2 linked regions of the Halioglobus japonicus genome follow. Each later gene encodes a partner of the first gene's protein in a complex. Links are inferred from orthologs where the notes say so. Each region holds a gene or a part of one and is shown in the gene's direction. Other genes may lie near its edges.

What was found.
Region 2: the proteins of pabB (region 1) and BST95_RS01130 are in contact, whole or in part, in a solved structure (PDB 8RP0), measured with the Escherichia coli proteins. The link is inferred for Halioglobus japonicus from one-to-one orthologs.

Annotation. Positions count from the first base shown.
Region 1 is NZ_CP019450.1:2,546,323-2,553,994, reverse strand. The notes cover bases 2,903-5,751. They hold pabB (aminodeoxychorismate synthase component I), read left to right. Parts: upstream 2,903-3,576; coding sequence 3,577-4,926; downstream 4,927-5,751. Other genes in these bases: cysB (HTH-type transcriptional regulator CysB), read right to left, coding at 5,674-5,751; thrH (bifunctional phosphoserine phosphatase/homoserine phosphotransferase ThrH), read right to left, coding at 4,975-5,592; BST95_RS12125 (acyl-CoA carboxylase subunit beta), read right to left, coding at 2,903-3,239. In the rest of the region: more of BST95_RS12125, read right to left, coding at 1,506-2,902; more of cysB, read right to left, coding at 5,752-6,648; BST95_RS12105 (5'-nucleotidase), read right to left, coding at 6,776-7,672. UniProt on the Escherichia coli protein: Part of a heterodimeric complex that catalyzes the two-step biosynthesis of 4-amino-4-deoxychorismate (ADC), a precursor of p-aminobenzoate (PABA) and tetrahydrofolate.
Region 2 is NZ_CP019450.1:223,308-231,129, reverse strand. Bases 2,042-5,040 are described here. They hold BST95_RS01130 (anthranilate synthase component II), read left to right. Parts: upstream 2,042-3,251; coding sequence 3,252-3,830; downstream 3,831-5,040. Other genes in these bases: trpC (indole-3-glycerol phosphate synthase TrpC), read left to right, coding at 4,877-5,040; trpD (anthranilate phosphoribosyltransferase), read left to right, coding at 3,832-4,875; trpE (anthranilate synthase component I), read left to right, coding at 2,042-3,252. Also shown: BST95_RS01150 (aminoglycoside phosphotransferase family protein), read left to right, coding at 1-139; BST95_RS21215 (nucleotidyltransferase family protein), read left to right, coding at 438-713; rpe (ribulose-phosphate 3-epimerase), read left to right, coding at 867-1,535; more of trpE, read left to right, coding at 1,765-2,041; more of trpC, read left to right, coding at 5,041-5,677; cAMP-activated global transcriptional regulator CRP, read right to left, coding at 5,693-6,337; BST95_RS01110 (OsmC family protein), read left to right, coding at 6,457-6,888; BST95_RS19900 (VanZ family protein), read right to left, coding at 6,855-7,187; BST95_RS19895 (hypothetical protein), read right to left, coding at 7,196-7,366; coq7 (2-polyprenyl-3-methyl-6-methoxy-1,4-benzoquinone monooxygenase), read right to left, coding at 7,431-7,822. UniProt on the Escherichia coli protein: Part of a heterodimeric complex that catalyzes the two-step biosynthesis of 4-amino-4-deoxychorismate (ADC), a precursor of p-aminobenzoate (PABA) and tetrahydrofolate.

The DNA of each region.
Region 1 (7,672 bases):
CTGGTTGGTGGCGTTGAGACGTGCTTCAACCGAATCGTTGTGGCGCAAAATACGCTCGGGCTTCGGTAGCTTGGGGCCGTGCGCCGCAAGCAATACCATCAGTTCTACCAGCGACTCCACGATAAACGTGTCATCGGGGTTTTCCGGGTTAGTGAACTTCAATGTGTAACACAGCTCGGTTACCCGGTGCTCCACCTGAATACGCGTGTTCATTTCCATGAAGAAGTGCTTGTCGCGATCGACGATACACTCGAACGTAGAGACAGAGTCCAGGCCCACAGCCTCACCAAAACGAGTCGCCTCATCTTCCATGGCAATCAGGGTTTTCAGGTCTTGCTCAAGTACGCGTTGCTCAGTCGCGTTACCGGATGCCTTGGCTTGCTCGATAGCAGCCTCCAGCGACTCAACAGTTACAGACACCTCGAGCAGCTTCTGCTCATGCATCTGCAGTGAGCAGTCGCGGCCGCCCATGGTCATGGACCACTCGCCGTTGCCCAGCACCTGAATTTCCTGGTGACGCGTTGTTTCAATATTCAGTTCAACCAAAACATTCTTGTTGTCACCAACACCGGTGGTTTTGACCTCATTGAGGATCTCCCGCACCAGCTCCGGGGTGCGCGCAGATTCACCAATACCGAGAATGCGCTGCCCCTTGCCGCCGCCGCCTGAAATAGCCTTGAGGCGCACCCGGTTTTCGGGGTACTCAGCTGCCATCTCCTGTACCGCTTCGGTCAGCGTTTCACAGAGTTCATCAACCGTGTAGATATCAACGCCTTTCTCATAGGACGCGGCCAGCACCAGGTCAGCCTTGTCAGCCAGCTCAATGCTGTCGTCATCCAGCTTAGCCTCATCAACTATGAGACCGTGTTCGGCCGCAAGGGCTTTTAACGCGGCTGCATCGGGGTGCTTCTTAAGCAGCGTAAGAGCGGTGCCATTGTCGATACCGGGAGTGACCGACACACCGTGCTTGAGTGCGGTACGCTTGGCCTCATCCTTCAGGCCTGCATCGTGAACCGTGCGCGAGCAGGGGCCGATGAAATTCAGGCCGGCTTTTTCCATGGCGGCGACCATGGTTTCGTCCTCAGCCATAAATCCGTAGCCGGCGAAGATAGAGTTGTAGCCGTTCTCGCGGGCGATATTGATAATCTGGGCTATGCGCTGATCGCGCTCTTCCTTGTTTGCGCCGGTGTAATCAGGCACGCGGTGGACGCGATTAGGATCGGTCAGTGAGCGCAGTTCGGGGCAAGTGCATCCTGATAGATAATGGAGTCTTTCTCGGACAGCAGAATACCGAAATCGGTAATGCCCATTTCGCTGAACACGTCCATGGCCTCCTTACGGATAGGACCACGGCAGATAATGAGCGGACGCATATGGGTGCAGTCGAACTGGTTGACCCATTCAGTGTGGCGACGCCCCAGACGACGGTCGCGGTGAATCAGCGGGTTGTGCAGATAGTGTTCGTTGGACACGGGAAATTCCTCTGTAATTCTTTTGGCCGGGGCTTAGTGGAACTCGCGCTGCACGGACTGCAGCGGGCTGGGCTCGTAGTGACGCAGACAGAAATCCATCTGCTCGGCCAGTACCTGGCGCAGATCTGATGGCATGACAATCTGTGAAATCGAACCGAGGCTAAGCGCCTCATTCGGATTCATCAGCTCGCGCTCATAGCGCTGGGCGAGAAGTTGCTCTTCCGCTTTCACCCAATCTGCTACCAATGTTTCTGCGGCTTCAGCAGCGGCCTCCTCAGAGAGACCTGCGGCCAGCTGTGCTTCGGTTTCCTTGGCCACCTTGGCCTTGACTGAACCGCGAATTTTCTTGAGCTCGTCTTTGTAGACGTACTCAACACCCGCCGGGCCCATAACAGCCACGCGTGTAGTGGGCAGCGCCACCACGAAGTCGGCACCCGTGGGGTAGTTGTTGTAGGAGGCATAGGCGCCGCCAAAGGCGTTGCGCACCAGCACCAGGAAGCGCGGTGTGCGCAGATCGACGATCGCATCCAGCATAGCTCGTCCGGCCTGCACAATTCCCCTGCTCTCCTGCTCTCGCCCTGGCAGGAAGCCCGTAGTGTCCTCGAGGAAGATAATCGGAATGTTGTACAGGTTGCAGAAACGAATAAAGCGGGCGTTCTTATACGCCGCGTCAATGTCAATCTGGCCGGACGCCACGGCTGAGTTGTTGGCGACAAAGCCCACAACGTTGCCGCCCATACGTCCCAGTGCAGTAATGGTATTCCTGGCGCGCTCGGGCTGGATCTCCAGGAAGTCGCCGTGGTCGCACAACTGCTGGATCAGAATGCTGATATCAACCGGGGTGTTAAAACCGGTCGGTGAGTTAAAGGCTTTCTTCAGCAGAATGTCGATGTCCCAGGTTTTGCGGTTTACCGGGTCAGACGAGGGCTGGTGAGGGGCAAGCTCACCGTTATGCGCCGGCAGGTAGTTCAGCAGCTCGCGCACCTTGCGCAGCGCTGCCACTTCATCGGGTACCACGAAGTCAGTCACACCGCTCTGGCTGTGCACGCCGGGGCCGCCCAGCTCGTCGGGGGTCACATCTTCGCCCAGCACCGACTTGACCACGCCGGGGCCGGTCAGGCCAAAGAAGGTCTCATTGGGCTGGATCAGGAAAGAGCCCTGACGAGGCAGGTAAGAGCCACCGCCCGCATTGAAACCAAACATACACATAATGCTGGGCACGACACCGGAGATCTTGCGCAGAGCGGTAAAGGCATCGGCATAGCCGTCGAGGCCGCCCACACCGGCGGGAATATAGGCGCCCGCGGAATCGTTAAGGCCTACGAGAGGGATCTTGCGCTTGGCAGCAAGCTCAAATAGGCGCGCTAGTTTCTTACCGTTGGTAGCATCCATTGAGCCGGCACGCACGGTGAAGTCGTGGCCGTAAATCGCCACATCGCGGCCGTTGACCTTGATAATGGCAGTGACCAGTGAAGCACCATCCAGGTTGGGGCCCCAGTTCTGAAAAAATACCGTGGGCTCGTCATCGGCCAGGCAGTCGATGCGCTCCCAGATGGTCATCCGTTTCTTCTGGTGCTGGCGCTGGGTATTTTTGACGCCCGCGGCGCGATAAGGGCGCTGCTGCAGTTCCCAACCCGCTTTCAGGGCTTCTTCATAAAGACCGGGCTCTGCGGCGACCTGGCCCGGCACCTTGAACTCCTGCTCTTCATTCATCGAGAACGGGTTGTCCAGAGATGCAATCAGATCATTGCTGCTGTTCTTTGTCATAATCCTTGATCCAATAATAGGCCCGCGGGCCTGGGAGAGCTTGCGGAATCTTCTCAGAGATTTCGTGTGCAAGACGTGACAGGCGAGCAGCGTCCAAACAGCGTACTCACCAGAATTTCGGCGTGTTACATTAAGTGCCGGGTTGGTCAAAGTCAATTAAGCGACACGCGTAAGACTATGTTTTCACAGCAAATAAACCGACCTGAAGCACGGTTTAGGACATTAGTTTACAATACCGAACAACCGAATAGACTTTCCAAGACATTTGCCTTGCGGTGTTATCGGTGTCAACATTTGTCACTTCGCAGCCCAGCGAAATAAGGCCGCACGCCCGCACATGAACAAAACCGTCTCGATCGAAGAAATTAGCTACTCTCCCGACAGCTGTGAGCTGTTTGAGTGTCTGCGCGATCTGCCCGGTGCCGCGCTGCTCGATTCGAGCTATCCCTACGCCCAGAGCGGCCGGTACGACATTCTGGCGGCAAACCCAGTTTGCGCCGCTCCGCTTCCGCCAACAGGTACCAATAGCGCCACCTGGCGCAACTATTTCGATGAACTGGCTGACTTTCACCGCGATCGTTACGGCGCCAGCCAGGGCGTGGCCCAGGACCTCCCCTTCTGTGGCGGGATACTGGGCTACCTGGCCTATGACCTGGGTAATCCCCTCAACCAGGTCGAGGGTTCCACGGGCGACTACTCAAGTACAGGGTTGGCCGCCTATGACTGGGCGGTTGTTCAGGATCATTTGCTGCAGCGTGCAGTGGTAGTTACCCAGCCCACTGTGTCCGCCGCCACCCAGCGCGATATCCTGAGCCGACTACGCCGGCGCAGTGATACGCCCGGCAGCGCCTTCAGACTAAAGGCGCCATTCAAATCCAACCTCTCCGAGACGGAATATCGCGAGGCATTTCATCGCATCCAGGCCTATATTCAGGCCGGAGACTGCTACCAGGTCAATCTCGCCCAGCGCTTCCAAAGCACCTATGAGGGCGACCCCTGGCAGGCTTACCGACAATTGCGCCAGGTCGCCGCAGCGCCGTTCTCCGGCTTCCTGACCCTGGGCGATGATGACGCACTGCTATGCCTGTCTCCAGAACGGTTTCTGTCGTTACAGGGACACCATGTACAGACCTCACCCATTAAAGGCACGCGCCCACGGCACCACGACCCGGCGGCTGATCACCTCGCTGCCGCGGAACTGCGCCGCGCCGAAAAAGACCGTGCGGAAAACCTGATGATTGTGGACTTGTTGCGCAACGACCTGGGGCGCAGCTGTGTGCCGGGCAGCATTCACGTGGACGCGCTGTTTGAGGTGCAGAGTTTTCCCACCGTACACCACCTGGTCAGTACCATTAGTGGGGAGCTGAGCCCGGAGCGTACGGCCTACCAGTTACTGCGCGACTCTTTTCCCGGAGGCTCGATCACCGGCGCACCGAAACGCCGCGCCATGGAGATCATTACCGAACTGGAACCGGATCCGCGGGAAGCCTACTGCGGTTCTCTGATGTATATCAGCGCCGATGGACGCATGGACAGCAATATCGCCATTCGCAGCCTGCTGTGCAGTGACAATCAGATACGCTGCTGGGGTGGTGGCGGCATTGTCGCTGACTCGCAGTGGCAGCAGGAATACCAGGAAACCTTCGACAAGGTGGGGAAATTCCTCACAGCACTGGAAGCACTGTGAGGCTTACGTTGCAGGCCCGGGCGCTCGACGCGAGGGCCTGCCTCGCTACTAGAGACTCAGCTCTCGATTGGACGCCTCGAGGAAGGCCACTTTGAGATCGGCCAGAGAATCCACCGAACGGAATTGGGGGAATTCATCCTTCACGTTCTGCGGTGCGTGAATAAGAATGCCCACATCCGCCTCTCCCAGCATCGTGGTGTCGTTATAAGAATCGCCGGCGGCAATCACCCGATAGTTCAGGGTGTGCAGCGCCTTCACCGAAGCGCGCTTGGGATCTTCCTGGCGCAGCTTGTAGTCGACCACCCTGCCCTCATCGTCTGTTACCAAACGGTGACAGAATAACGTGGGCCACCCCAACTGACGCATCAGCGGCTCGGAAAATTCGTAAAAGGTATCTGAGAGGATAATCAGCTGGAAGCGCTCCCGCAGCCAGTTGACGAAATCGATTGCACCGGGCAGTGGCTCGAGGGTGGCAATCACCTCCTGGATATCATCGATCTTCAGTCCGTGCTGATCGAGAATATCGAGACGCTGCTTCATGAGCACGTTGTAATCGGGGATATCGCGGGTGGTTGCGCGCAATTCTTCGATGCCGGTTTTCTCGGCAAACGCAATCCAGATTTCAGGGACAAGGACCCCTTCCAGGTCCAGGCAGGCCAGTTCCAATGTTCTACTCCTTAGGTGGCTGAGCGAGAGCGCAACAATCTAACCACCTGGCCCTGGCGAGACAAGCCCCAGGAGTAAAAATCAGTAGACCGGCAGCTCCAGGTGCGAAAACAATTCCTCGAGTTCCGCCTTGGTATTGCAGGAGAAGGCCTCGGTGACCACATCGCGCGTCAGGTGGGGGGCGAAATCCTCTATGAACTCATACATATAGCCACGCAGGAACGTCCCCTTGCGACAGCCGATGCGGGTGACACTACTGGCGAACAGATGGCTGGCATCCAGAGCCACCAGGTCCGGGTCCACCTCCTCGTCGTGGGCCATTCCCGCGACAATGCCAATACCCAGCCCGAGCCGCACATAGGTTTTAATGACGTCGGCATCGGCAGCAGTAAAGACCACCCGCGGCACCAGGCCGCGTTCGACAAAGGCCTCGTCGAGTTTGGAACGCCCGGTAAAACCAAACACGTAAGTGACTATCGGATGCTCGGCCACATCCTCAAGTGTCAGCTCAGACACCTGGGTCAAAGCGTGATCGCGAGGCACCAGAATACAGCGATTCCAGCGATAGCACGGCATCATGATCAGGTCTGAATACAGCTCCAGGGCCTCGGTGGCAATGGCAAAGTCCACTGAACCGTCAGCGGCCATTTCGGAGATCTGGACAGGTGTACCCTGATGCATATGCAGGGACACTTCAGGATAGCGTTCAATGAAGGCTTTAATCGTCGCGGGCAAGGCATATCGGGCTTGGGTGTGGGTCGTGGCGATCGAGAGGCTGCCTTTGCGCTCGTTGGAATACTCCTGGGCAACCTGCTTGATGCTCTCAACCTTGCGCAGCACCTCGCCGGCGGCCTCGAGAATAGCCTCACCGGCCGGGGTCACATGGGTGAGATGTTTACCGCTGCGGGCGAAGACCTCAACGCCCAATTCGTCCTCTAACAGGCGAATTTGCTTGCTGATACCGGGCTGCGATGTATACAAACTCTGGGCAGTGGCCGACACATTGAGATCGTGATGGGCGACTTCCCAGATATAGCGCAATTGCTGCAGCTTCATCCCTGCCTCCGGTGGCTCCAGGCTATTTCAGGCGCCAAATGGGCCCCAACTCTTATGAAGAATAGCCATTAACCCGAGGTTATGCCAAATTAAAAAGGAATAACCCTGAACGGGCGATTAATCCCACTCAGGTGGGTGGATTTGCGACCCCATGGGGCACATGGCCGGTGGCGATATGCGGGCTGGCGGATTCACAATGAGACTGCTGATCGTCAAAGAAAACGTCCGCCTGGTAGGCTCTCAGGAAATCGGTCTTATTCAGGCCGCCGAGAAAGATCGACTCATCAATACGGATATCCCAGGCGCGCAGCGTACGAATGACGCGCTCATGAGCGGGCGCTGAGCGCGCGGTGACAAGGGCCGTGCGAATAGGTGCTTCTGTGGCAGGGAAAGCCTGCTGCAATCGATGCAGCGCCGCAAGAAACGGCTTGAATGGTCCGCCGGCCAGTGGTCGCTTGGCAGCGGCGACCTCGCTAGCAGTGAAAGCATCCAGGCCCTCGCTCTTGTAGACCTGTTCGGCTTCATCCGAGAAAATCACCGCATCGCCATCAAACGCAAAACGCAGTTGCTCCCCGGCCTTGCCTGCACCGCCCTTATTCGACACCAGCGTTGCGGCAGCTACGCCGCAATCGAGCGCGTAGCGCACATCCTCGGCTTCGCTGGACAGAAACAGCTGACAGCCAAAGGCGTTGATATACCGCCAGGGACTTTCGCCGCCGCAAAACGCCGCCCGCGAGATCGCCAGGTCGTAGTGTTTAATGGAGTTAAATACCCGCAAACCGGTGTCGGCGCTGTTGCGTGACAACAACACCACTTCCACCTGTTGGTCGCCGCCCAACTGCTCGTTGAGTCGCAGCAGCTTGTGCACCAGCGGAAACGCCTCACCCGGCTCGAGGGGTTGCTCCTCACGCTCGACCTGATAGGCAGAGTATGCTTCTAATCCCTCCTCCTGATAAACCCGATGACTGTCGTCGAGGTTAAACAGGGCCCGGGAAGATATCGCGATAACGAGCTTGTCTTCAAG
Region 2 (7,822 bases), 2.3 Mb from region 1 along the record:
GCCACTGGTGGTCAGCTATGTGCGCGAAATGCTGGCGCGTTATGGCGAGACGCCGGGTCCGATAAGCGAGGCGGCAGCCTGGTTTGAATCGGATGTCATGGCCGCCGTTCGCCAGCAGCCCTGGGGCAGTGCACTGTGAAGGCCATGATCCTGGCCGCCGGCTTCGGCGAGCGCATGCGCCCCTTGACTGAGCACACGCCCAAGCCGCTGTTGCGGGTGGCGAATACGCCGCTGATGGAACATCACCTGCGCCGCCTCGCAGCGCTGGGGGTGGTTGATATCGTGATCAATGTGGCGCACCTGGGCGAGCAGATCGAACACTACTTCGGTGATGGCCGTGCCTTTGGTGTAAACATAACGTACTCGCGTGAGTTGCAGCCGCTGGAGACCGCCGGGGTATTCAGCAGGCCCTGCCGCTGTTGGCAGGCGCGCCGTTTATGGTCATCAATGGCGATGTCTGGACCGATTACCCCTTTGAGCGCCTGCGCGAATACACCCTGGCACCCTGGGAGCAGACGCATCTGGTTATGGTCGATAACCCCGAACATCATCCCCTCGGTGATTTTTGCCTGGATGAGGCGGGGCGGGTCAGCAAGCGAGTGGGCAGTCGCCCCGGTCATACCTATGCCGGCGTGGCCCTCTTTACCCCGGCCTTCTTCGCTGGCCTGGCCCTGGCCGCCTGGCCCTGCGGCCGCTGCTGGATGCGGCGATAGCCGCCGGTGCCCTGGGCGGAGAGTACTACCCCGGTGAATGGGTTGATGTGGGTACCCCCGAGCGTCTGGCGGAACTCGATACGCTGGTCACAGCGAGGGTGCGTTCGGCGCAGGAACAGGTAGAATAGCGCCACTATTTGAAGGAGCCCTCCCATGGCTGATTACCTGATCGCCCCCTCTATTCTCTCCGCCGATTTTGCCCGGCTCGGAGAGGAGGTCGACAATGTCCTCGCCGCCGGTGCCGACGTGGTGCACTTTGATGTGATGGACAATCACTATGTGCCGAATCTCACGATCGGCCCGATGGTTTGCAAGGCCCTGCGCAACCACGGTGTGACGGCGCCCATCGATGTGCATTTGATGGTGCAGCCGGTCGATCGCCTCATTGGCGATTTCGCCGAGGCGGGCGCAACCTACATCACCTTTCACCCGGACGCCTCCACCCACGTGGATCGCTCCCTGCAGATGATTCGCGACGCAGGCTGTAAATCGGGCCTGGTATTCAACCCCGCCATGGGCCTGGATGCGCTTAAGTACGTGATGGACAAGGTCGACATGATTCTCCTTATGTCGGTCAACCCCGGCTTTGGTGGTCAGTCGTTCATCCCGGGTACCCTCGACAAGTTGCGCGAGGCGCGGGCGCTGATTGACGCCTCTGGCCACGACATTCGCCTCGAGATTGACGGCGGTGTGTCGGCCAAGAATATTCGCGAGATCGCCGCTGCAGGCGCGGACACCTTTGTGGCGGGTTCCGCCATCTTTAACCAGCCCGATTACGCTGCAGTGATTGCTGAAATGCGGGCCGAGTTGGCTAAAGTCTAAGTACGGTGAAGCCGCACCGGCAGGGGGCGGCCGCTGCTAATCTCCCCGGTTGCGATCACTAAGCGGCCATGTACAATAGCTGCTCCACTTATCCGGAGATCGCTGTGCAAACAGCAATGCGTACAGGCATCGACCTGCTGTCGATGCGAGAGGTCACCTGCTGGCGATGGTAGCCAGGGCATTCGTTCGACCTTATTTCTACGCAAACTGACTTCTCCGAGGACTTCCCATGAATCCGCAGGACTTTGCCGCGCTGGCGGCACAAGACTACAACCGTATCCCGGTCAGCATTGAAGTGCTGGCCGATCTGGAAACACCCATCAGCGCCTACCGCAAACTGGCGGAAGGGCCTTATTCCTTCTTCTTTGAATCTGTTCAGGGCGGCGAAAAGTGGGGCCGGTACTCCATTATTGGGCTGCCCTGCCGCACGGTACTGAAGGTGTTCGGTTACCGCGCCGAGACCTGGGTCGACGGTGAACTCACCGAGAGTGAGGAAGTGGCTGATCCGCTGGCCTATGCCGAAGCTTTCCAGGGCCGCTATCGCACCGCGCCCCGGGAAGATCTTCCCGTGTTCCACGGCGGACTGGTCGGCTACTTTGGCTATGATACCGTGCGCTACGTTGAGCCGCGCCTGCGCGCCGGTACGCCGGAAGACGATCTGGGTAACCCGGATATTCTGCTTATGGTGGCAGACGAGGTACTGGTGTTTGACAATCTCGCCGGCACGATCCGCCTGATCGTCAATGTCGATCCCGCTGAACCGGATGCATTGCAGGCCGCAGAAGCGCGCTTGCAGGCATTGGTGCTACGTTTGCCCGAACCCATGCCGGCACTGCCCCCGGTAGTGCTGGATGCCGCCGATAGCGCCAACCTGGAACAGCAGGCCGATTCCCACTTCACCGAAGAGGCTTACTTTGAGGCCGTCGACAAGGTGAAGGAATATGTGCTCGCCGGCGATGTTATGCAGGTAGTGCCCTCGCAGCGTATGAGCGTGCCCTTTGATGCCCCGCCGTTGAACCTGTATCGCGCCCTGCGCAACCTCAATCCCTCGCCGTACATGTACTACCTCGATCTCGAGGATTTCCATATAGTCGGTTCCTCGCCGGAAATCCTCGCCCGCGTAGAGAAAGGCCTGGTCACCGTGCGCCCGATAGCCGGCACCCGCCGCCGGGGCTATACCGCAGAGGAAGACAAGGCGCTGGAAGAGGAGCTGTTGGCAGATCCCAAGGAAATCGCCGAGCACCTGATGCTGATCGACCTGGGGCGCAACGATGTCGGGCGCATTGCCGAAACCGGTTCGGTGGAGCTCACCGACAAGATGGTGGTCGAGCGCTACTCGCATGTCATGCACATCGTGTCCAATGTGACCGGTGAGCTCAAAGGCCAGAAGTCAGCCATTGATGTGCTGCGGGCCACGCTACCTGCTGGGACCCTCAGCGGCGCGCCGAAAATCCGCGCCATGGAAATCATCGATGAACTCGAGCCGGTGAAGCGTGGTGTCTACGGCGGTGCTGTGGGCTACATCTCCTGGGCCGGCGATATGGATACCGCGATTGCCATCCGTACCGCGGTGATCAAGAACGGTCGCCTATACGTGCAGGCCGGTGGCGGCGTGGTGGCCGATTCCGTGCCGCGTCTGGAATGGAAGGAAACACACAACAAGGCCCGCGCCATGTTCCGCGCGGCATCCATGGTATTGGCAGGGGAGGCAGACTGATGCTGTTAATGATCGACAACTACGACTCCTTTACCTACAACGTGGTGCAGTACCTGGGCGAGCTCGGAGCCGATGTGCATGTAGTGCGCAATGACGAGATTGCCGTGGCTGACATCGCTGCGTTGGCACCCGAGAAAATCGTGATCTCTCCCGGCCCCTGTACCCCCAATGAAGCCGGCGTCTCCATGGAGGTCATCCGCGAGTACGCCGGCAAACTGCCTATTCTAGGGATTTGCCTGGGTCACCAGAGCATTGGCCAGGTCTTTGGCGGCGATGTGGTGCGCGCACGCCAGGTCATGCACGGTAAAACCTCGCCGGTTCATCACCGCGGCGAGGGGGTCTTCCGGCGCCTGAGCCAGCCTTTCGAAGCCACCCGCTATCACAGCCTGGTTGTGGCTCGCGACACGCTGCCCGACTGTCTGGAGATTACTGCCTGGACCGAAACCGAGTCTGGCGAGATGGATGAAATCATGGGCCTGCGCCATCGCGAGCTGGCCATCGAGGGGGTGCAATTTCACCCCGAATCAATTTTGACTGCGCACGGGCACGATCTGCTGCGCAACTTCCTGGAGCAATAACATGGATATTCAGCAGGCGATTACCGCCCTGGTGGCAGGCGAAAATCTGGACCGCGAGGCCATGGCCGGCGTTATGCGCCAGGTCATGTCGGGCGATGCCACTGATGCGCAGATTGGCGGCCTGCTGGTGGCCCTGCGTATTAAGGGTGAAACCACGGATGAAATTGCCGGCGCTGCCCAGGTCATGCGCGAACTGGCGACGTCGGTCGAGGTGGATTGCGAGCATCTGGTCGATCTGGTGGGCACCGGGGGTGATGGTGCGAACCTCTTCAATGTCTCTACCGCTTCCACCTTTGTGGTCGCCGCAGCGGGAGCCCATGTCGCCAAGCACGGCAATCGTGGTGTGTCCAGCAGCAGTGGTAGCTCCGACGTACTGGAAACGCTGGGTATGCCGCTGGATTTAAGCCCTGATCAGACCGCGCGAGCGATTGAAGAAATGGGCCTTGGCTTTATGTTTGCGCCGGCCCATCACAGCGCCATGCGTTATGCGATTGGCCCTCGTCGGGAGCTTGGCATGCGCACGGTATTCAATGTGCTGGGGCCGCTCACCAACCCGGCTGGGGTGAAGCGCCAGGTCATCGGTGTTTTTGCCGAGGAGCTGTGCGAGCTGATGGCGAAGGTCTCGCAGACCCTGGGTGCAGAGCAGGTCATGATTGTCCACTCCGAGGATGGCCTGGACGAAATCTCTATTGCCGCACCCACCAAGGTGGCCGAATTGCGTGCCGGCAGCCTGTCTACCTACACTATTCAGCCTGAGGATTTCGGCATGAGCCGGCGCAGTCTCGACGGCCTCAGCGTGCAGGACTCCCGGGCGTCCGCGCAGTTGATTCGCAATGCGTTGTCAGGCGCTGAAAGCGAAGCAGCCGACAAGGCGCGGGATATCATTGCCCTCAACGCCGGCGCTACGATTTATACGGCGGGTATTGCCGCCACCCTGGCCGACGGTGTTGCGATGGCACAGGATTTAATGGCCTCCGGCCAGGCCAATGAAAAACTGAATGGATTCATCGACTTCACCCAGCTGATGCGGGGCAAGGCGAACTAAGATGGCAGTGAATACCCCCACCATTTTGCGCAACATTCTGGCGCGTAAGGCCGAAGAGGTGCGCGAGCGCCGGGCCAAGCGCTCCCTGTCGGATCTCGAGAGTCAGCTCGCTTATCAGGATGGACCGCGCGGTTTCGCCGGTGCGCTCGCCGCCAAAGTGGCCCAGGCTCAGCCTGCAGTCATTGCCGAGGCCAAGCGCGCTTCACCCAGCCAGGGTGTCATCCGCGAGGATTTTCAGCCCGCCCAGATCGCGGCCAGTTACCAGGCCGGTGGCGCCACCTGCCTGTCAGTTCTCACCGATATCGATTTTTTCCAGGGGGCCGACGAGTACCTCAAGAAGGCGCGTGCTGCCTGTGACCTGCCTGTAATCCGCAAAGACTTCACTGTCGATCCGTATCAGGTGATAGAGGCGCGAGCCATCGGTGCCGATGCCGTGCTGCTCATTGTGGCGGCGCTGGATGACGTGCAAATGGAAGAGTTGGCCACCACGGCCGTAGAAGCGGGGCTTGATGTGCTCGTTGAAGTGCATGACCGGGCCGAACTTGACCGTGCTCTGGAACTGGGCACGCCCCTGGTGGGAATTAACAACCGCGATCTGCACACCTTTCATATGCGGCTGGAGACCACGCTGGAGTTGCTACCGCATATCCCCGGGGATCGCGTGGTGGTAACCGAGAGCGGTATCCACACGCCGGCAGATGTTGCCGTTATGCGCGAGCAGAACGTTCATGCATTCCTGGTGGGTGAGGCGTTTATGCGTGCTGATGAGCCCGGCGAGAAACTGCGCGAGTTGTTCTTCTGATAGTGTCTGCGGCGTCTAGCGGGCGCCGAACACGACCATGGTCTTGCCGGAAACCGAGACCAGGCCGTCTTCTTCCAGTGATTTGAGTACGCGCCCTGCCATTTCCCGGGAACAACCCACAATCTTGCCCAGCTCCTGGCGTGTGATCTTGATCTGCATGCCGTCCGGGTGCGTCATGGCATCCGGCTCCTTGCACAGGTCCATCAGGGTGTGGGCGATGCGCCCGGAGACATCGACAAAGGCCAGGTCCGAGAGCTTGCGGGTGGTCTGGCGCAGGCGTTTGCCCAGCTGCCGAGAGATCGCGTACAGCACCTCTGGGTGCTGGCTGCTGATCTGGTGGAATTTTTCGTAGGGAATTTCCGCGACTTCGCAAGCGGTCTTGGCGACGACCATGGCGCTGCGCGGTTGAACGTCGTTTTCAAACAGGCCCATCTCACCGACAAAATCGCCGGTATTGAGATAGCTCACCACCATCATGTGGCCGGGCTGGGATGCGTCTTCAACCATCACCGATACCGACCCATCGAGGATCAGGTACAGCGTATCGCCGGCTTCACCCTGCTTCATCACTGTCGCTTTGGCTTTATAGGCCTTGCGCTGGCAGTGGCGGAGGAAACCCTCAATGTTATCGATGGAGTTAACTAGCTGAGGCTTGAGCACCGCTATATCCCTGTATTCCCGACATATATCCCCGATTCTAGCCCACTCGGGGGTCAAGTAAAACGGTACTTGTTGTGCTAAGCTGCGGCGCGTTTTTGCAAATCCCGGGTGAAAATTTAATGAAAGCAACAGTGAAATGGACGGATGGCGCCATGTTCGTCGGCGAATCAGGCAGTGGCCATGCGGTGGTGATGGACGGCTCTGAGGAGCTCGGCGGGCGCAATCTGGGTCCCCGCCCCATGGAAATGCTGCTCATTGGTACCGGCGGTTGTTCCACCTATGACGTGATGGCCATGCTCAAAAAGTCACGCCAGCAGGTGGTGGATTGCCGTGTCGATATTGACGCCGAACGTGCCGATGCCGTGCCCGCCGTATTCACCCGCATCAATATGCACTTTGTGGTGACCGGCGTTGGCCTCAAGGAAAGTCATGTTAAGCGCGCGGTAGAGCTCTCTGCCGAGAAGTACTGCAGCGCCTCGATTATGCTGGGCGCCGGTGGCGTGGAGATCGGCCACAGCTATGAAATAGTCGAGTTCGAACCCGGCCTCTGAGGCTTCAGCCAAAAAAGCAATGCGCCCAGCGCAGTGCCCAGCAGGCCGGCGGTGCAGTTAAACGCCACGTCGCGCCAGTCGCCCACCCGGTTGGGCAGCCCCCACTGAATTAATTCGTCGATGGCGCCTACCGCGCAAACAAAGGCGAGTATCACCAGCCATTGCCGCCAGCCCGGATGGCGGCCGGTGGCCACCACCAGCACCCCCAATAAGCCGTACTGAAGAAAGTGCACCCGCTCTTCAGCGACCTCCAGTTGTGAGGCAATCGCGGCGATAGCCAGCAGGGGGATTAGTGCCATGGCCGCGGTCAGTAGGCCCGGCGCAGGGCCAGCGCCAGCAGGGCCACGGCGGCCAGTACCAGGGCGATATTCACCAGCACGCCGATAGTTTCGGTGCCCACGCCGTCGCGCAGCGCGCGCAGCACCGAGCGCATCAGCGGCAGGGTGGCGTAGGTCAGGCCGATATATACCCAGATCACTGCCCATAATCGGGAGCGATAAAAAATCTGTGTGGCTGAGATGGAGGCGTCGCCTGACACAGGTTCACACCCGGTATGCGGTTTCCGTCATGACTTTCGACACCGTGGTCATGGCGTCTTTGACCGGGGTCGGGAAATCTTTGCCGCCCGCTTCCAGGGCCTTGTGGCCGTGGCGCTCTTCGTCTTCCAGCATTTGCTGCAGAATCAGCGCTGATTTGCGGTCGTCTTCAGGCAATTGCTTGAGGTGGTCGCGCAGGTGATTGCACACGCGCTCTTCGGTGGCGGCAACAAAGCCCAGGCTGATATCGTCGCCAATGGCGCCCGCCAGGGCGCCCATGGCAAACGAGGTGCCATACCAGATCGGATTGAGCAGGCTCGGCCGCGCATTGAGATCGCGCAGGCGTTCTTCGCACCACACCAGGTGGTCGATTTCCTCGTCTGCGGCGGTCTGCATTT